3 regions of the Paenibacillus sp. J22R3 genome follow, and region 1 is predicted to be linked to each of the others. Evidence: riboswitches for the same ligand, from Rfam matches in the RefSeq annotation. Region 1 holds a riboswitch; each other region holds the start of a gene.

The links. A riboswitch is a leader RNA that binds a small molecule or an ion and turns the genes downstream of it on or off. The one in region 1 is predicted to bind ZMP and ZTP.
Region 2: linked by a shared signal. The riboswitch ahead of rpiB (ribose 5-phosphate isomerase B) and the one ahead of AC0YN4_RS26385 (DJ-1/PfpI family protein) in region 1 are both predicted to bind ZMP and ZTP.
Region 3: linked by a shared signal. The riboswitch ahead of AC0YN4_RS22315 (bifunctional 5,10-methylenetetrahydrofolate dehydrogenase/5,10-methenyltetrahydrofolate cyclohydrolase) and the one ahead of AC0YN4_RS26385 (DJ-1/PfpI family protein) in region 1 are both predicted to bind ZMP and ZTP.

The regions. Positions count from the first base shown of each region.
Region 1 is NZ_JBWDNS010000007.1:95,623-102,309, forward strand. Features, by position in the region: gene AC0YN4_RS26360 (DUF975 family protein) at 1-573, opposite strand, end outside; gene AC0YN4_RS26365 (hypothetical protein) at 654-830, opposite strand; gene AC0YN4_RS26370 (flavodoxin) at 830-1,291, opposite strand; gene AC0YN4_RS26375 (TetR/AcrR family transcriptional regulator) at 1,557-2,135, opposite strand; gene AC0YN4_RS26380 (SDR family NAD(P)-dependent oxidoreductase) at 2,229-2,993, opposite strand; gene AC0YN4_RS26385 (DJ-1/PfpI family protein) at 3,258-3,878, opposite strand; ZMP/ZTP riboswitch at 3,913-3,992, opposite strand; gene AC0YN4_RS26390 (DUF2306 domain-containing protein) at 4,175-4,816, opposite strand; gene AC0YN4_RS26395 (ferredoxin reductase family protein) at 4,880-6,166, opposite strand; gene AC0YN4_RS26400 (branched-chain amino acid aminotransferase) at 6,278-6,687, opposite strand, start outside.
Region 2 is NZ_JBWDNS010000006.1:162,106-168,792, forward strand. Features, by position in the region: gene AC0YN4_RS24305 (sugar phosphate isomerase/epimerase family protein) at 1-9, opposite strand, end outside; gene AC0YN4_RS24310 (serine hydroxymethyltransferase) at 796-2,043, opposite strand; gene AC0YN4_RS24315 (TIGR01440 family protein) at 2,081-2,695, opposite strand; gene rpiB (ribose 5-phosphate isomerase B) at 2,711-3,178, opposite strand; ZMP/ZTP riboswitch at 3,296-3,378, opposite strand; gene AC0YN4_RS24325 (low molecular weight protein arginine phosphatase) at 3,518-4,093, opposite strand; gene AC0YN4_RS24330 (manganese efflux pump MntP) at 4,255-4,815, opposite strand; gene AC0YN4_RS24335 (L-threonylcarbamoyladenylate synthase) at 5,033-6,199, opposite strand; gene spoIIR (stage II sporulation protein R) at 6,291-6,687, opposite strand, start outside.
Region 3 is NZ_JBWDNS010000005.1:241,410-248,096, forward strand. Features, by position in the region: gene AC0YN4_RS22305 (response regulator) at 1-1,133, opposite strand, end outside; gene AC0YN4_RS22310 (sensor histidine kinase) at 1,108-2,991, opposite strand; ZMP/ZTP riboswitch at 3,087-3,172, shown strand; gene AC0YN4_RS22315 (bifunctional 5,10-methylenetetrahydrofolate dehydrogenase/5,10-methenyltetrahydrofolate cyclohydrolase) at 3,268-4,131, shown strand; gene AC0YN4_RS22320 (cyclodeaminase/cyclohydrolase family protein) at 4,134-4,763, shown strand; gene AC0YN4_RS22325 (sensor histidine kinase) at 4,792-6,282, opposite strand; gene AC0YN4_RS22330 (response regulator transcription factor) at 6,315-6,687, opposite strand, start outside.

The DNA of each region.
Region 1 (6,687 bases):
ATCCTCGTAGAAGTGTCCCGCCGCCGTACTGACATAAGGGCCTAGCCAGAGGTATCCGATCCCGAGCGTTGGAATGCACAGCAATGCCCATCCGATGAAGGACAGGTAGAGCGTAAACAATCGCCATTTGTTCCCCGCCATCAACGCTTTGCTGCGGTCAATCGCTTCAAGTGGCGATATCCCTGGATTATCCCGCAGTATAAAATAAGATTGCGAGTAGCGAAGCGCCGCGATAATACCCGGAACGATCAGCAGCAGAGCCCACAGCATCGTAAAGATCGCCATGACAACGTAAACAATGAGCGACTCCTTGTAACGCTGAAATCCGCGAAAAATCGCTGTCGCCTCCGGCACCTTCCCCCGAGCGAAATCCAAATAATGATTATAGATCCCATACGCTAATGGAGCCGTCAGCAGAATGTTGATGATCCAGCCAATGAAATCAATTTTATTCGTGATCGTGCTAATGAGGCCCGAAACCACCATGTACAACAAGAAGTGAAGTACGGCCGTCTTCCAGTTGCCGGATAAGCTTTGCCTTGCTTTCGCTCGAATCTCAGGACGACTCAGCATACATCAGTTCCCCCCGAACCAGTATCGTTTAGCTTCAAACTATACTACGTGGGAGAAATCCGAATTAGTCCAAGTCTGCGTTAATTCGTCGTTTCTTTCCCTGGAGCGACTTCATTTACATCCCTGCCGCCAATAGGTCGGGCGAGCAGCTCAATTAGCGATAGTGGAGTATCCGCCTTTTCGATTTGATTCCGCATATCCGAACGATCGTCCTCCATCTCTTGCACTGATTTATACAGATTATATAGCAGTCCCATTATACAGATCCTCCAACCCCGGCAAGCGCGCTGACAAATTGTCTGCCAAACTGTATGCAGATTTCTTTCTCAGCGGGGCTTGGTCCGAATTCTATTTTTAGCCCTTCCAGCACAACCTCTGAGCCCAGTTCCTTGAGTTTATCCATCAAGATATCTACAGCAACTCCGTAAGCAGAGTAAGAGGAATCGCAGGAGCCGAACACGGCGGATTTAGTACCTTGCAGCTGCAAGCCGGTCATTTGCCCATAGTAATCAAGAAACTCATCCGGCAGTTCTCCGTCCCCCCACGTATACGCGCCAAGGACAATACCATCGTAAGCCGCCAGGTCGGCAGCAGCAGCATCCATCACCATCTGAACCTTGAGAGTTCCGCCTGCCTCGCGAATGCCTTGTGCAATTGCATCCGCCATATCCTCCGTATTACCTGTCATGCTCGCATAAACCAGCAGTACATTTGCCATGCCTACAACACTCCTCTACCCTATGTCTCCATAGTCCATTGCTTGGGTATGCGTTCCTTACGTCCCGCATTTCCTCTCTCATATTATTTGATAATGATTCTCATTGTCAATTAATCTTTTGAAAATAATTCCCATGCCATGATGACGTTTGTCTATTTGGAGAACACTCTGCAAGGGTAAGGGGGGTTCACTTGTGCGGCGAAACCCCATATAAAAAGCCGAAACCCCTTATATAGAAAGGAGTTCCGGCTTTCGGGACAATCATTTAATGGTACAAGATGCTCTTGGCCATATCGGCTATGCGGTAAAGCTTGTCTTTCTCCGTAAGTGATCGCGTCAGCACTCGCAAGCCAAGCAAATTGTTGTGCAGGCTTTCGGCGAGCTCCTCCGCGCTGCGCTTCGACGTAAAGTCGCCTTGCTGCTGACCCTTGCCAATAACATCTACAAGAATTTGCTCCCAATAATCGAAGCTTTCGCTCACCCTGGCTCTTGCCTCGGGATCAATCGAAGCCAGCTCAACCGCCATATTCACCATCATGCAGCCGGCGGGGTTATCCTCGCTTGTGCCCTGAATCGTGTAATCGAATATGAAATCGATCGCCTGACTAGGCGTGGAGTTCGGAATGAGGGCACCAAGTCGGTTATTGGTCAATGTTTTGTACCGATCAAAGGCCCTTAGATATAGCATATGTTTATCACCGAACGTATCATACAAGCTCCTGCGGTGAATGCCCATACGCTCGACAAGATCATTAATCGATGTTTTCTCGTAGCCCTGCTCCCAGAACAGCTTCATTGCCTTCAGCAGTACGACGTCTTCTTCGAATTCTTTCGCTCTAGCCATAAGCATACCCCTTTCCAGTCGATTTTACCATATTGAGAACAATCGGTAAAGAATCCCCTGACAAGGTGTCTTCTACTCCGGCGACTTTTGGGCTTATCGATATACCGGTGCACCGAACGGGGATGAGCCGCCGCCGCCGTCAACACTGATTTCGGCGCCTTGCACGTACGAAGCATCATCCGAAGCCAGGAACAAAGCAACGTTTGCGATTTCTTCCGGTTCACCCAAACGGTTTAGCGGAACCGATCGCGTGAGTTTGGCTTCCATTTGCGCAAGCCCTTCCGGCTGACCCCAGATCGGAGTGCGTGTAGGACCTGGCGCGACTGTATTTACGCGAATGCCGCGCGGCGACAGCTCGGATACGAACACTCTAGCCATGCTGGCAACTGCAGCTTTGCTCGCCGCATAAGCCGCCCATCCCGGGCTTCCTGCATTGGCAAGCACTGAACCATTCAGAATCACCGAAGCACCTTCCTTCAGGTGAGGCAATGCAGCTTGCACCGTGAAGAATACGCCTGTCACGTTCACGTTCATAACCTCTTGGAATAAGGCTAGTTCCGTTCCACCCAGTGGAGTATGACCACCAATGCCGGCATTAGCGAATACGACGTCCAGTCGGCCGAATTTCTCGACTGCTGCAGCTGTTGCTTTCTCCAAGCTCTGCGGATCGGTCGTTTCGGCTTGAATGCCGAAGCTATTCGCCGTGCCCAGCTCCTCCACTGCTGCGTCGAGTTTAGCTTGATTACGACCTGTGATGACGACTCTAGCTCCTTCGGCTACAAACAATTTCGCAGTCGCAAACCCGATCCCGCTGTTACCACCTGTGATGAATGCTACTTTACCGTTTAATTTACCCATTATGAATCGCTCCTTTGTCATGTGCTTTATTATGCTTCCTTTTTCGAGAATGATCGTTCTCGAAAAGGTTAAAAAAAATTGTACTGCAGCCACACTCCATTTACCTTTCGGGAATGATCGTTCTAGTATTCCCAATAAAAAAGGAATGCATCTCATGGCTCGATTGCTTCCTTCTTGCTTACGAGATCATCTTAGCATATTGAGAACGATCAGTAAAGAATTATTTTAAGAACTAGCCCACTGCTGTGGACTAGTGCAATTTCTTTAGGAACGTGACCAATCATATTCCATCAAGCTCGCTGCCAGAAGCGCGCGCTCCTCGCCCAGCAGTTTACCGATCACATAAAGGGACGCATCGATCCCTGCTGAAACGCCGGCTGACAGAATAATCTTCCCATTGTCCACGTAACGCGCTTCTTCGTGAATAACAGCCGATTCCGGTGCTATTGCTCGAAGCTCATGCATCGCCAGCCGGTTCGTAGCTAGCTTCAACCCATCTGCCAGCTGTGCTTTCACAACAAGAAGCGCACCTGTGCAAACGGACAGCACCAGCTCGGCTTCTCCCGCAATCTTACGGATCCAATCCGTCATGACCGTATTGTGCATTTCGGTTTTGGTGCCCGGGCCTCCGGGGATGACGAGAATGTCCGGCTTCGGACAGTTCCGAAAGTTGTAAGCCGGGTTAATGCTCAGGTTGCCAAGCGCTTGAATCGGGCCATCGTGTTCCGCCACGGTGAACACGTTCAAATCTCGGCCATAGTTACTTCCGGATAGGAAAGCTTCGAATGGCCCTGCAAAATCCAACACTTCCACGCGATCAAAGATCAGAATCGCTACATTCCTTGCCTGCCGCACCTGCTCCTGCTCCATTTCATCATCTCCCATGAAATAATAAAAAGTGCTCAGTCCAAAAGACCAAGCACTTCGCCCAGGCGTACGGCATATGAAATATGTGCTCCCTCGTGGTACTCCACGTTTACGCCAGTCACACACACCGAATACTGCCTTTATTGTAGTCCGAATATTCCCACAAATCAATCGTGAAGTTCTTGCTACCACACTGGGAGCCCGCCTCGCATCTGCATAGTTCGCCCCAGACCGGCTCGGGAAATACAAATGTTGCAGAAAAGAGCCCCGTGAATCCTCAGCCACTGCTCCGACCATCTATATGATGACTGGATCTACATTCCCTTGCTCCTTCGCCCATATACGACCCGAATGACGAACTCGGCTGCAAGCAGCAGGAACAGAATCGCCCCATAAACGCCGATGGTGTAGCTGTGCGTGTAAGATACGCCGAATCCTTGGTGAACCACGTACGTAATCGCATGGATGCACAGATTCGTATAACAGAACGCGTAGCTTCTGACCATCCAATTCCGGTGGGCGATGCGCTGTTTTCGTCTTACTTTCACGATCGCAATCACCGTCATGGCCGTCCACAGCATGCTCAGCAGGTTAAACGGAACGCTGTTCAGCTTGCCACCGGTCGCATAAGGTGCCATGTAGCCGGAAGTTAGCACCACAACAAGGATCACGCCAAAATAAACATACCCGATCGCTCGGTGGGCGCGCCGGTATTGGGTTTGAACCTTCGAGGCAAAATTAACCGCTCCCGCAACCATCGCGATGCTCGCGCAAACCACATGAACATACATCACATTAAGCCAAACCGGCTTGTTTAAAGAGTGCTTTAAGTTGATTTTGTGACTAAGAAAACGATCCGCCTGGGGATCTACGAAGAAATTGATGGTGATCACATATACGATAAAGCCGATCGCAATCGTCAGCATGCACAGATAGAGAATTTTGGATTTCTGCATAGCTAAGTTGTACCTCGTTTCAACATTAGAGCTCTGCCGCGGACCTTCGCACACGCACAGCGCTCATCGGAACCGGAATTGTTCATAGTGAATCGAACCCGTGGGAACGCCGCTACGCCGAAATTCCAGCTGGAACGCCGCAAGCATCGGAGCCGGTCCGCACATATAGATCTGTTTTGCCGCCACAGCCATCTTACCCTGCATCGTGCTGACTACACGCTCGGCAGTGAGTCGCCCCTGTTCCGCAGAATAGTGGACATGCACCTTGAGGTTATCGTGCCGCCGCTCGGCTGCACGTATCTCGTTCAGAAACAGCGCTTCCTCTTTCGTTCGCACCGTGTAGAAGAAATCAACATGATGGGGAAGACGCTCCGGCATATCTCGAATCCAGCTAAGGAATGGCGTCACGCCAATACCGCCGGCGATCCATATTTGATTCGTATCGCCTTTGCGGTAATCCATAGTGCCATAACCGCCTTCAACAACGGCTCGCGCGCCTGATTTCAAGTTTCGGTTCAGGTAATCGGTATAATCACCGGCGGATCGAATCGTCAGCCTGAGGCCGGACTCCTTGGGTGAGCTGCTGATGGTGAAGGGATGCCACTCGGACAGCACCCTGTCTCCTTTGAACCGGATAAACAGAAACTGCCCTGCTTCAAATCGCAGCTGTTTCTTCTCCGGAAAGAGCGTCACCTCGACTGCTCCTGCGCTCAACTGCCGTACTTCGCTCACTTTATAAGCCGCTCTTCGCCTTACGAATCTCGCTATGAGCTCCGTATATAAATAGGAGGTTATCCCGACAACGATCGCAATCATCAAGAGTGTAAACGGCACGGTAGTCGTTCGAACGAGCGGATCAACCAGCAGCGAATGCGCCGTGCCGATAATGAAGAAGAGCCCGATAAACCGATGCGTGATTCGCCAGCCTCGGTAGCCTATTCGCACAATCCGCCGAACCACCGGTATCCTCGGTGCCAGTGAAAGGAGAATGAGAAGGACAAAACCTCCAAATGCAATATAACCGGGAGCTCGTCCGGGGGGGATCTCATTAGGATTAAGCGGCATCACAAGCAAATGAAGAAAGAGCAGCAGGAACACAAATATACCCGCGTTTCGATGGACGACATACAGCTTATCCAAGCCGCCAAATAATCGTTCCAATACCCGGAATCTCGTTGCGAGCAATAAAGTGAAGGCCATCATCATCATCATTGTAGAGCCAATTACTTCGCCTAGATAACGCTGGGAAAACGCAGGCTGTTGGCTATTATCCATAGGTGGAAAAGCAATCCACACGGCGGCATTAACAAGCGGTAGCAAGAAGATTAGAAAATGGCGAGGCTGCAGCATGCACGTGCTCCTTTTCTCGAGTGAAATCCTTGTCTACTTCTGATTCTACCATAGACCTCACTCGAAAAATCTCACAGTACGATGAATATCTGCCGCGCCCCGCCACAATTATTACTTCTCGCTGAATTCGACTTTCTTCACCCAACCGAACGGATCAGCAACGGCACCGGTTTGGATGCCTGTCAGCGTGTCATAGATGGATTTCGAGAGCTGCCCGGTCACGCCTTCGCTGATCACGAGCTTCTCTCCGTTCCAGTTCATCTCTCCAATAGGCGAAATAACCGCAGCTGTTCCGGTTCCGAAAGCCTCCTCCAGCGTGCCGTTACGACCCGCTTCATAAAGCTCCTCAATGGACAGCACTCTCTCTTCAACAGGAATGTCCCAGTGCTTCAGGAGTTGGATGACCGAATTCCGTGTAATACCCGCCAAGATGCTGCCGTTCAGTGCAGGCGTTATAACCGTTCCATTGATCTTGAAGAATACATTCATGCTGCCGACTTCTTCAATATATTTGTGCTGCG
Region 2 (6,687 bases), on a different contig from region 1:
AAGTTTCATGTTCGGTTCGACTCCTTCGTCTTCATCCTATTATGGCTAGCCATTCCGAAACGTTTCGGATTACCCGCACTCCCACTATATAACCAGAAAGAAAGCGATTGCAACATAAATTAATCGACAAAAGCTAGATGATTAGTGTGAGTAATTTGCATGGTCGGCAGGGCAGTAGCAGGACAGAGATCGAGCAGCGGGACTGCGGGTTGCTACAGATGGAACAGTATGCGGCGGGACTGCGGATCGCGATAGTTGGGGCGATGAGTTGTGGTGTAGCAGGAGCGACAGTTAGGAAAATGAGCAAGGGGTTCGAGCGGGGAAATTGTGTATCAGGCGGCGGTGTTGGCAAGCTAGTTGCTGTGGTTACTCACTCGTACCCTCACCTCACCTCACCTCCACTCCCACTCTCAATTTCACTCTCGCTAACGAACCGTACAGGTCTTATTTTGCGGAAATAGGGTCTTCTAAAATTCTAACGAACCACAGGGGGCTTATTTCGTCGGAAATGGCGGTATCGAGCATGATTGAGGTGATATAAGACCTGTGCGGTTCGTTAGAATTTTAAATCGGGGGAAAACGGCGAAATAAGACCTCTACGGTTCGTTAGAGTTGAACGTGCGGTGGCAGGAGTGCAGCAGCGCTCCCCTCTCACCTGACTAATGATTCCGGCTCCGCGGCATGCATGGTGCTGAACGCAAAAAGGCGGCACAGGACTGAACCCCACGGAACGCACAAAAAGGTGGCATAGGGATGAACCCTTTGCCACCTTTTTGTGATTTTGCCAAGTCGATATTAGTAAGTCATGCCCGGGTAAAGCGGGTATTGCGACACGAGGTCGCTTACCATACCGCGTGCTTTCTCCAGAACGGACTCGTCCTTCGGATTCTTGAGCGTCATGGCGATGACTTCTGCGATTGTAGCCATTGCGTCTACGCCCATGCCGCGCGATGTCGCTGCAGGCGTACCGATACGGATACCGCTTGTGATGAACGGGCTCGTTGGATCGAACGGAATCGCGTTTTTGTTGACTGTGATTTGAACGGAATCCAGAACGTGCTCCGCATCTTTACCTGTGATGTTCAGGTTGCGAAGGTCGATCAGCATCAAGTGGTTGTCGGTACCGCCGGAAACGATGTTGATGCCTTTCTCAATAAGAGCGTCAGCAAGCGCTTTTGCGTTGTCGACAACGTTCTTGCCGTATTCTTTGAACGAAGGCTGAAGCGCTTCGCCGAAAGCTACTGCTTTTGCCGCGATAATGTGCATCAGAGGTCCGCCTTGGGAACCCGGGAATACTGCTTTATCGATCGCTTGCGCCCATGCTTTGCGGCAAAGGATCATACCGCCGCGAGGTCCGCGAAGCGTTTTGTGCGTAGTTGTTGTTACAAAGTGTGCATGTGGAACCGGGCTTGGGTGCAAGCCAGCAGCTACCAGACCTGCGATGTGCGCCATGTCAACGAAGAGCAATGCGCCTACGTCGTTAGCAATACGGCCCATTTCTTCAAAATCGATGATGCGCGGGTAAGCCGATGCGCCTGCAACGATCATGCGCGGACGGTGTTTGAACGCCAGCTTGCGCACTTCTGCATAGTCGATTGTAAATGTTTCTTCGTTAACGCCGTAGGCCACGAAGTTGTACAGAAGACCGGATGCATTAACCGGGCTGCCGTGCGTCAAGTGACCGCCATGCGCCAGGTTCATACCAAGAACCGTGTCGCCCGGGTTTAGAGCTGCCAGGTAAACAGCCATGTTCGCTTGTGCACCGGAGTGAGGCTGAACGTTCGCGTGCTCGGCACCGAACAATTCTTTGGCACGGTTGCGTGCGATATCTTCCGCGATATCGACATGCTCACAGCCGCCGTAGTAACGTTTGCCCGGGTAGCCTTCTGCGTATTTGTTCGTCAGCACAGTGCCCATTGCTTCCAATACCGCTTCGGAAACGATGTTCTCGGATGCGATAAGCTCGATGTTGTCGCGTTGGCGCTGAAGTTCCAGGCCTAGGGCTTTCAGGATTTCCGGATCTTGTTTACGTAGGTTTTCCATGTTGATGAGTCCTCCTCAAGATAAATAAGTATATTCGTTAGTCGCAAGTGCCAGCAGATGTTGCCGGGCCAGCCGCTTCTCGCGTGTAAACCGCACGTTCCCCGCCAATTAGCTTCGGACGGGTGTAAGCCATCGTTAAATGCGCGGATCCGATTGCTCGAATCGTTGGTCGCACCGGTACCGCAACACGCTTCAAGTGCATGCCGATGAAGGTGTCGCCGATATCGATGCCCGCATGTGCCTGAACCGTCTCGGTCAGCACGGCATCCTGCAGCGTTTGGAACGCGTAGGCTGCCATCGAACCGCCGGCTTTGCGCACAGGGATTGCCGAAACGAGATCTAAGCCATACCGCTCGGCAGCTTCCCGTTCCATGACAAGGGCCCTGTTGAGATGTTCGCAGCACTGATAAACCGGATAAAACTGCAAGTCTTGACGCACCTTCTCGACCCCCGCATAGATCGCAGCTGCCGTTTCTATCGTGCCTGATGTACCGATCCGCTGTCCGAGCACCTCGCTGGTAGACACGCCGATTACGAGCAGCTGTCCTTGGCGAATGCCGGACGCGGCTGCAAGCTCGCGGACTATGGTTTCTACATCCTTGGTCAGCTTTGCCGAATCCATGCTGTTTATTCCGTGGTCTTGGTCGCTCATCGCCGGGTACGCCCCTTACTCAGATTTCGCCGCATCGGCGAAGTCTGCTTCAAGCTTCATTACTTTGTTCACACGGCCGATATGACGCTCGCCACTAGAGAACGGGGTCTCGAGCCAAATCCGGATAATCTCTTGGGCCACGCCGGGACCAATAACGCGCTCACCCATGGCCAGTACATTGGTATCGTTGTGCTCGCGGGTTGCTTTGGCCGAGAACATATCGTGCACGAGCGCGCAGCGAATGCCTTTGACTTTGTTAGCCGCGATGGACATGCCGATTCCAGTGCCGCAGATGAGAATGCCGCGCTCTGCCTTGCCTTGTGCAACAAGCTCCGCAACAGGAAGAGCATAATCCGGGTAGTCTACGGACTGGTCGCAATCGCAGCCAACGTCCTCAATCTCGTGACCAAGCGATTTGATAAACGGAACTAGCTCATCTTTCAAGCGGTAGCCCGCGTGGTCTGCGCCGATGGCGATTTTCATATCCATTTTCCTCCCAATAGAACCGCACATGGCGGAAATTGTCGATTCACAATGGCATTAGTATACCTGATTTCGCCGAAAAAGACGAAAAAAGAGCAAGCATGCATAATGCACGCTGCTCTTTGCCCAGGCGACCGGCCGTATGATCCGATGCTCCACCGTGGTTTAACCCACTTTCGTCGCCAGTTACATCGGAAACCGTCTTTAGTTGCTTTTATCATAACGGATTTCGGCCTCAAAATCAATCGTTGCCGGCAAGAAACGGCATCTGCCATCCTTTGGAAGCACTCTCTGTGGCGCAAAGAAAAGAGAGGGAAATTTACAGAAATAATATCAAACTTATCCCTTCAGTCGGTCCAGGAGACGGCCCAGCGCCGCTTCGATTTGGGTCGCACTCTGCTCATACATGGCCAGCGATCCGCCGAAAGGATCTTCCACATCGAAGCTGGGAATTTGCCGCTCCAGCTCTAAGAGCTTGGACCGCTCCTGCGGAGTCAGCGGCTGGCCCAGCGCTTGCTTGATCTGCCAGGTCGAATAGAGCCCTTCCAGTTCGGCGATGTCCGAGAGCACCTTGGGGTCCGTATTCACGAACTCGAGCAGCGTATGCGTCTTGTCCACCGCAGCCGGAAAATGCTGCAGCAGCTGCCTCTTATGGCTGGCAGTCATCGTCAATATAAGATCAGCCCACGCAATCGAGCCGCCTTCGAGCGCTTTTGAGGTGCCGTTGTGCGCGATATCACGATTGGACAGCGCTGTCCGTGCATGATTGGAAACAGGCAGTCCATCGATCGTGGACACGCCTGCGGAACGAATATCGAGCTGCATGCCCCTTTGCTGGGACATCGCCCGAAGCAGCGCTTCAGCCATTGGTGAACGGCAAGTATTGCCGGTGCACACGAATAGAATCCGTTTCACGATTGATTTCGCTCCTCTTCGTAGGTGTGGTTTGGGATATGGTGAACTGGTGAATTGGTGAATTGGTGAAGAAAATGATGCTGACGCAAGATTGCTATGCCGTATTTCGTTTCGCGCTAACGAATCGCTGTATGATTCGTAAGCGTGCGTGTGCCGGAAGGTCAGAACAGGAACAGCAAGCCGAATGTAAATAAGATGACGCCGCCGCACGCTTCCCCGTACCCGCCGAGACTTGTCCCCACCTTACGACCGAGCAGCAGTCCAAATACGGACATCATCCCTCCGGCAACGCCGAACAGCAGTACGGTCAGCAGCATGTCCGTATCGAACATGCCAAGAGAGATGCCGACGGAAAAGGAATCCACGCTCACGCCTAACGCGAACAGCAGCATCCCCCATGAACTGCGATAGTCGATCGACTCTACGGCGTCGCCGCGCAGCGAGCTGTAGATCATATGGCCGCCGAGCAGCAGCAGCAGCGCACCTGCCGCAGTCGTCGCAACGCCGCCAAGCAGCGTACTTACATATTTACCCGTGAAAATGCCCATGAGCGGCATGATCATGTGAAAAAGCGCAATGATCGCGCTAAGCTTTGCTATATCCTGCAGCCGAATGCCTTTGAGCCCAATGCCGATACCCAGCGAAAAAGCATCCATCCCTAGTGCCACAGCAATGATCAGCAGCGTCAGCAATTGTCCGGCATGCATGCCCGCCTCAACCATTTCATCCTCTCCTTGTCCGCAACCTCTCCACAAGCATATGCGGACAAGATTGGAAAGATGACCTTGGGGAGGCGCTAGGCGCGCGAAAGGGCCGGTGGCACGGGCTGCGGCGGGGTGATGCGGTTAAGGCTGGACCGGTGGCGCTTGGTGCGCGCGGATTCGCTAGGCCCGGCGCGGTGAGAGCAACCGCGTAGCTGGAGCACGGCAAGCGCCGTCGCTAGACGTGGACCACCGCGTGGCCGGCCGCTTTGGATAAGCGGTTCATGAGCGCATGGCCGATCCCCTGCTCCGAGCAGGTCTCGGCCCAAATGCGCTGTACGCCGCGATTGTCGAACTCGCGCAGCGCATTATAGAGGCCGTGCGCAGCCGTTTCCAGCTGCGCCAGGCTGCCGACGACGAGCACGCAGTCGGCGTCGTACCGAGCAGCATGCTCGGCGAAGGCGAGCACGCCTGTGCGCTCGCCGCGCGCTTTCGCTGCGCTGGCCTCCGCCTGAATATAGGCGGAGACGGCGTCAGCGTCGCCTTTGACCAAGTGCATCAGCCCCTGCGGGGCGTAATGCGCATATTTCATGCCGGGCGAGCGCGGCGCCTGCGCTTCCGCAGCGCGAGCTTCCGCCGCTGATGGCGCAGCAGCGGCTGCCTCCATGCCGGCGCCCGGCGCGGCAACCGCGTCGAAATCGACCTGCGCCGCAACCTCGCGCAGTGCTTCGGCCGTCACGCCGCCGGGGCGCAAGATCCGCACAAGATCGCCGTCAACCTCGACGACGGTCGATTCAAGGCCTACACCTGCAGCGCCGCCGTCGACAATACCGTCGATCAGGCCGCTCAGGTCATCTCGCACATGGGAGGCCAGTGTCGGACTCGGACGGCCGGAGCGATTCGCGCTTGGTGCCGCCAGCGGACAACCCGAAGCAGCAATAAGCTGCAGCGCCACAGGATGAGCAGGCATCCGCACCGCAACGGTAGCAAGTCCGGCTGTAACCCGTGGCGAAACAGCCCCAGGCTTCACCGGCAGCACAATCGTCAGCGGCCCCGGCCAGAAACGATCCATGAGCCGCTCAGCGAGCATGGACGATTCTCCTTCCAGCGGAAGTGTCAGCTCCTCCAGCTGCTTGCGATCCGAGATATGAACGATTAGCGGATTGTCGGAGGGGCGCCCTTTTGCCTCAAAAATCCGTTCAACCGCTGCCGTACTCCTCGCATCCGCCCCTAGCCCGTAGACCGTTTCAGTCGGAAAAGCAACGGTCCCGCCTTCTCGCAGCAAAGCTGCAGCCTCGTTAAGTTCACCGTCACGCGGGTGGTGGCTGTCCACTTCCCAGAGTAATGTTTTTCGTAGATGGATGGTCAATGTCGTATCCCCAGCTTCTGCTTTGTTTTGCCCCATTATACCATACGCCGCCAAGCGCCATCCAAACAGCCCTCTCCCATACAATAAAAGCCCAATCGCGAGGTGCGCGATTGAGCTTTATTAATTGTTAGCTAAAGAGGCTGCGGAAGAAGCTCAAGATCGACTTGATGATTTCCCACAGAAAAAACTTCACTTCCGGCTGCTTCGCTTCACCTGCTTGAACATCTTGATCGGAAGCTTTATCTTGGGCAGGAGCATCTGCCGCGACTGAGGTTACTTTTGCATCGTTGTCTGCTTTGGCACTTACACTTGCTGTTGCAGCTACCGCCGGAGTTGACGCTTCCCCACTCACAGCATCCACGAAGCAGAGCGGCGGGAACAGTACGCACCACCAGTTTTGTCCGGCACCAGCACCGAGCGTGATGCGAAGCGCTTCGTAGTTACCGGCAGGGTACACTTGCGTGCCATATATTTTAGTTGGAAACGGCACTTGGCCGAGTTCCGCTTGGAATCCATAGTGAAAA
Region 3 (6,687 bases), on a different contig from region 1:
AGACAGACCGATACGAGGCTCATGCAGATTACGTAGGTATAGTCGATCGACAGCTTCTTCTCCCGGATCAGCCGGAACAGCTCGCTTAGCTTAGCCTCAATTCTCACATCATCTTGTGCACGCAGCAGCAGCTGCAGCTCATCGCCAAGCTCCGGCGGATATTGCACGCCTGTTCCTTCCTTCGAGATATGCTGCCCGAAGGCGATGACGCGGTCATTACCCAGCACAAACTTGTTCTGCAGCGCCGTTAGCGCCTCTTCGTAAGAGCAGCGTATGCCGCTAATTCCGCTATAGATTTGGCCAACGCCGATCGTAATCGTGAGTTTCAAATATCGCTTAATCAGCATGCACAGCTTCTCGAACGGCTCCAGCTTCGGAAGCTCCGGCTGCGGCGATTGCGAAGTAACTGCAGCAGCCCCAGCACCGTGCGCCAAGCCATACAGACAGATAATTCGCCCTTCCGGTCCATTGAAGATAACAGGCTTCCCGCCGGAATCCTCCATCGCTTCGGCAAGAATGTTGGTCACGGCATATTTCCATAGCAGCCGTTCGCTGACCTCGCCCCACTTGCGATCAATCTCATCGATCTCGATACAAGCGACCGCATAAGCTTTGGCATCCAGCCGCAGCTGATAGGAGCTGAGCTGCTGCAGAAGCACATCCTCATGTTCGGCTAATTCTCCGCTGACCAGCCGGTTCAGCACGCTCTCCTTCATCAGCTGCAAATTCTTCAGATGCGTCGACTGCTCTTCCCTCTGTTTGCGGTGATGCTCCTGCAGCTTCAGCAGCGTAAGCGTCAGCTCATCCTTGGAGAATGGCTTTAAGATATAGTCCTCGACACCGAGCTTCAGCGCACGCCTCGCATAGTCGAATTCATTATGTCCCGTGATCAGCACGATGCTGATGCCGGGGTAATCTTCCTTCAAACGCTGAGCCAGCTCCAGCCCATCCATGAATGGCATCGTAATATCGACAAGCGCGATATCCGGCGTTATCTTCCGGGCGATTTCGAGCGCTTCAAGCCCGTTCTTCGCTTCACCAATGATTCGATAGCCATATAACTCCCAGTCCAGCACCGTGCGCAAATACTCGCGGAAGATCGACTCATCATCTGCGATCAGTAAATTCAACATGTTTGCCGCCTCCCGTCTCTTCCTGCTGCTCCATTGGCAATCGTACTTGTATCTCTGTTCCCACGCCGGGTTCACTGATCAGCGTCAGTCCATACCCCTCGCCAAAATACAACTTAATCCGGCTGTCCACGCTGCGCATCCCGAACGAGCTCCCCGTATTTCCGGCAGCGGACAACGGCGCGACTGCCGATGTCTTGGCGGTATCCGCGCTTGGCTGCAGCAAGGTCTCCAGGCGGTGCTGCGGAATTCCGACTCCGTCGTCCTTCACGGTGAGCAGCAAATCCTGCCCTTCGATGCCGCCTGTCACGATGAGGTGGCCAAACTCCCCCTTCGTCTTCAGGCCATGATAGATGGCATTCTCCACGAGCGGCTGCAGCGTCAGTTTCAGCACCGTGCAGGAGAGCACTTCCGGCTGCACGTCGATTTGGTAATCAAACACATCGGCATACCGAATTCGCTGAATGGCCAAATAATCGCGCAGTCCCTGCAGCTCATCCTGAAGGGGAATCGCCTCTTTCCCCTGGCTTAAGACGATCCGGTAATAGTCGGCGAGCGATTTGGTTGTGCGCTGCACATCCTTGACCCGCCCGATCTCCGAGAGGGTATAAATGACATCGAGCGTATTGTATAAGAAATGAGGCTTTATTTGAGATTGAATCAGAGCAAGCTCATACTCCCGTTTCTTCTTCTGCTCGAACCGCACATTATCCAGTAACTGATTAATGCGAGTAAGCATCGTATTAAAGCCGGATGCGAGCAGCCCCAGCTCGTCATTCGATTTGACCGGCAGTTGGATGGTAAAATTCCCTTCTTTCACCAGCTTCATATACTTGGTCAGCAGCACGATAGGCCTGGCAATGAGTCGATTCAGAATGCCGGCACCCATCAGCGCGAACAAGAAGCAGAAGAAGCCGATCGTCATAATGAGCGCCGTGATTTTGCGATTATCTGCTGTCAACGCGTTAAACGGCTCCATGGAGATCAGCTTCCAGCCGAACTTCGGCATCTCCGAGCTGATCACAAGCAGCTTGTCCCCTTGGAACCGATCGATTGTCGAGCCGCTGTTCGTCTCATTGATCCACTGCCGCAGCGCCTGATCTTCAACGGGCTTCAGCAGCTGTTCCTTGTCTGTCGAGGAGACGATCGTTCCGGCTTGATCGGTCAGCATGTAGCTGCCGCTCTGGTCCGTACCGATGTTATTGTAAATCGCCGAGAGCGATTGTTCCTTCACATTAAGCACCAACAGACCGAGCTCCTGGCCGGTGTAGATGTTGTTGATTTTCTTACCCACCGTAAGCACCGGCTCATCTGCCCCGAGTGTAAGAAAGTTTCTCTTATCCATCGGAAACCAGATGTTCTGACCAGTCGTTTCCCGAATGCGCTTCAGCATTGCGGTTTGCAGAAGTGTCTCCGGCTGCGGCTCACCCGCGTTCTCAATCGCAGCCGAGGTGCCATAGATCGTGCCATAGGTATCAATGAATGCAGCGCTCTCGACATCCGGGAAGACGAGCAGCGCAAAACTAAGCTGATTGGTAATCAAGGTCGACAGCAGCAGCGAGCGCTCCCGGCTGATTTCCCCTTTGTTATGGTCTTGAATGACGCGGTTTAAGTTAATCGTCAAGATATTCGCGCAGCTCTCCGCATTCGTCATGATCCCATTCATTCGCGTGATGATCAGCGAGGAGTTGTCGCTCACGTTACTGATCGTCTTATCGACGATCGCATTCGTATAAATGCTGTTGGACGCAAAACCCAGCACAAGCAGCGGCACAATGATAAGCGGAATATAAATGGCGATGATTTTGTTGCGAATCACTTGATTCCGCAGCCAATTGGGATAGAACCAGTTTATCAGCACAGTTGCTTTGCTCCTTTCGCATGTTCCCAATATCCAGCAACATTATAGCACAGCCCTGTTCAAAGACACCTCTGCATGCTACACTCTAGGAAAATAACGCTGCATGCAACTGGCGAAATCAGTGGAATGAACCACGAGGGAGCATGCGGATCGAAATACACCGTTCGCCTGGGGAGAAGTATTTGCGGCTGGCTATGTCTTGCGACGAGCCTGCCCGCGAATGCTTTTTTTCGTACATGCAGGTCACTCAATTCCAATTTGAGGGAGAAGATCTCTATGGCCATTGTCTTGAAAGCGAAAGAAGCGGCAGAGCTTATGTATTCGGAAATAGCGGCCCGCGTAGAGGAATGGAAGAAGAATGGAAACCAGCCTTCTCTGGCGACACTACTAGTCGAAGGAGATCCTGCTTCAGCTTATTATGCACGCTCCAAGCAGAAGATTGCCGAGAAGCTGGGCATATCGTTTCAGCTCCATACTTTCGGAACCGATGTCTCGGAAGAGGAATTGAAGCGCGTCATCACAGCGCTGAATGCGGATGAAGACATTCACGGCATCATGCTTGAGCTCCCTCTGCCCGCGCATCTATCGGCAGCTGCCATTGAGGCTTGCATTGCCCCTGCCAAGGATATCGACGGTGTTACACCGTCGAATAAGCTGGCGGTTTACACCGGTAGTGATAAAGGGTTGCAGCCCGCAACGCCGCAGGCTTGCATCGGACTTCTTAAGCATTACGGGTACCAGTTAGAAGGACGCAACGTGGCTTTAGTAGGCAGAGGGCAGACGGTCGGGCTGCCGTTGTTCCATCTCCTTCAACGCGAGAATGCTACCGTGACCGTTTGTCATTCCAGGACGCCTGATCTAGGCGCTCATTTGAAGCATGCGGAAATCGCCATCGTTGCGGTTGGCAAGCCGGAGGTGATTACGAAGGACATGGCGCATCCGGGCTTAACGGTCATCGACGCAGGTATTAACGAGCTTGCCGATGGTACGATCACCGGTGATGCAGCTGCAGATCTGGGAGATGCGGCAGCGGCTGTCTCGCCGGTTCCCGGTGGCGTTGGCACCTTAACGACGGCGATCCTGTATCGCAATCTGATGAGAGCTATCGATATCCAGATGTCTCTGAAAGGGGATGCGTAACGATGTCTACTGTAACGTGGGATGATTCCATTCGCCGCTTCCTAGAGAAGGCGGCCAGCTCCGACCCGACGCCGGGCGGCGGAAGCGCAGCCGCACTTGCCGCAGCGCTCGGCACAGCCATGACGGCAATGGCGGCACATCTCTCGCAAGGGGAGAAATACGCGGATGCTCGTCTCGAAATCAATGCGACCTTGAACGAGATGAGCCGACTATCCACTTCATGTGAAGCTATGCTCGCCTCCGACATGGCAGCCTTTGACGGTTATATGCTTGCACTGAAGCTGCCCAAGCAAAGCGAGGCTGAGAAATCGCTTCGTCAAGAGGCGCTCCATGACGCAACCATTGCCGCCATCGAAGCCCCGCTCCGACTGATGGAGGTATGCAGCGCGGCGCTGCAGTCGACGCTAAGCATTGCTTCCTGCACGAATGCGCATGTCATCTCAGACCTGGGAATCGGTGCTGTGCTGCTTGAAGCCGCCGCGCAAGCTGCGCTCTTAACGGTAGAGATCAATTTAGCGGCGCTGAAGGATGAAGGGATTAAGGCTCATTATGCAGCGAAACGGTCCGCCCTTATCGCTGAAATTGAACAACTCAAAAACCGGACATTAGCTGTCGTTCGCGACAGAATCTAATGTCCGGTTCCTGCTTCCCTTTACACCCTCAAGCCGCTCCCTGCACCCTTACGCTGAAGCGCACTCCTTCGGCCGTATTGGCAATGCTATATTCAGCGCCATGAGCATCCAGTACTTTGCTGACAATATAGAGACCAAGTCCGCTGCCGCCGGTTGAGCGGCTGCGTGACTGCTCTGCCCGGTAGAAAGGCTCGAACAATCGAGGCAGCTTCGATTCCTCTACCTGCACACCGGTGTTCAGCACTTCAAGTCTATACCAGGTACAAGGATCACGCTGCTCATTGGCAGCAGGCACCTCTTCCGATAGTCGAACAACGACCCGCTCCGCATCCCCGGAATATTGAACGGCATTCGTAATAATGTTCGATACCGCCTTCGACATGAGCCGCTCATCGGCCGTAATCATCGCTTCCTCCGGCAGCTCAACCTCCAGCTGCATATGTTTGACATCTGCCAAGTAGCTCATACTATTCATCGATTCCCGCACCAATTCAGTTAGATCCACCTTGCGCATCAGCGGACGGAAATCCCGGCTTTCCAGCTTGGACAGCTCCAGAATCTCGTGCACAAGCTTATCCATATCCTGCATGATCGTATACGATTGGCGCAAATATCTGTCCCGATCGCGGTAGGAGCCCACATTAGCAATCATCGCCTCCAATTGACCGCTGACCGCCGTTATCGGCGTCTTGAGTTCATGGGAAATCGTCGCCACGAATTCCCGCCGTTTCGCTTCCTGCTCACGTTCCTGCTCGATATCGCTCTTGAGCTGGGCGTTCGCATCCTGCAGCTCCCCCATCGTCAGCTGCAAATTAACCGCTAATTTGCTGAGGCTAAACGACAGCTCACCCAGCTCGTCCTTCGTGTTCAGCGCAGGCTTCGTAACGGAGAAGTCGAGTTTGGCCAACCGTTTGGCCACTCGATTAAGCGAGAGAAGCGGCCGTGCGATTAGCCGGGAATAGATAAGCGCTCCGCCAACCGCAATCAATAGAATCGGGATCAGCATATACGGCAGGAATAGCAATATCACATCGGCCGCTTCCCCGATTGGCTGCAGCGGGGCATCCACTGACAGGGTGTAAGGATCGTCGCTTTCTGCGAATTTAATCGTCTTATCGACGCTCAGCATTTGCATGTTCGGGCCGCCGCCATTACCGTCGCCGGGCCCTTTCGTAATCTCACGGCCATCGATCACCCGACCCGCTTCAAGCTGCTTTCGCATACCAAGGTAACTCGCATTACGGGACAGCCAGCCGTTCATTCCCCGATAACTCGGCGGGATATAATACCCCTGCCCCTCCTTATCACGAATCATGAGCGCCGCATTATGCTCTTGACCAAACTTCGCCATCAGCGGAATGGCATCAGCCGCACTCACGCCGTCGATCTGTTTCACCAGTTCGCTGAAGCTGCTCTCCAGACGGGATTGCTTGATGTTCTTGTAATAACCCGGCAGCATGAAGTAGAGGGTTAAATAGATAAGTAAGGCCGATACGACCAGCAGCGCCGCCGTAACCATGAAGATCTTAAACCGTATTCCCTTGCGCCGGATCATCCTTCCACCAACGCCAGCTCAGACTCCAGCGAGTAGCCGACCCCTTTTACCGTACGAATGACGGAGATGCCGAGCTTCTTGCGGATATTCTTAATATGAGCATCGACGATACGGGAATCGCCGTAGAAGTCGTAGCCCCATACTTTGTCCAGCAGCATGTCACGTGTCATAATCCGTCCGGCGTTATGTACGAGCGTATGCAGAATATCGAATTCCTTCGTCGTCGTGTCTATGAGCTTGCCGTCGACGTAGATTTTGTAAGCATCGGCATCCAGCCTCAGTCTACCGTCGAACAGCTGCTCCCCGGAAAGCCCGCTGCGCGTGCGCCTAAGGACGGCCTCCACCCGTTTCATCAATACATGGAACGAG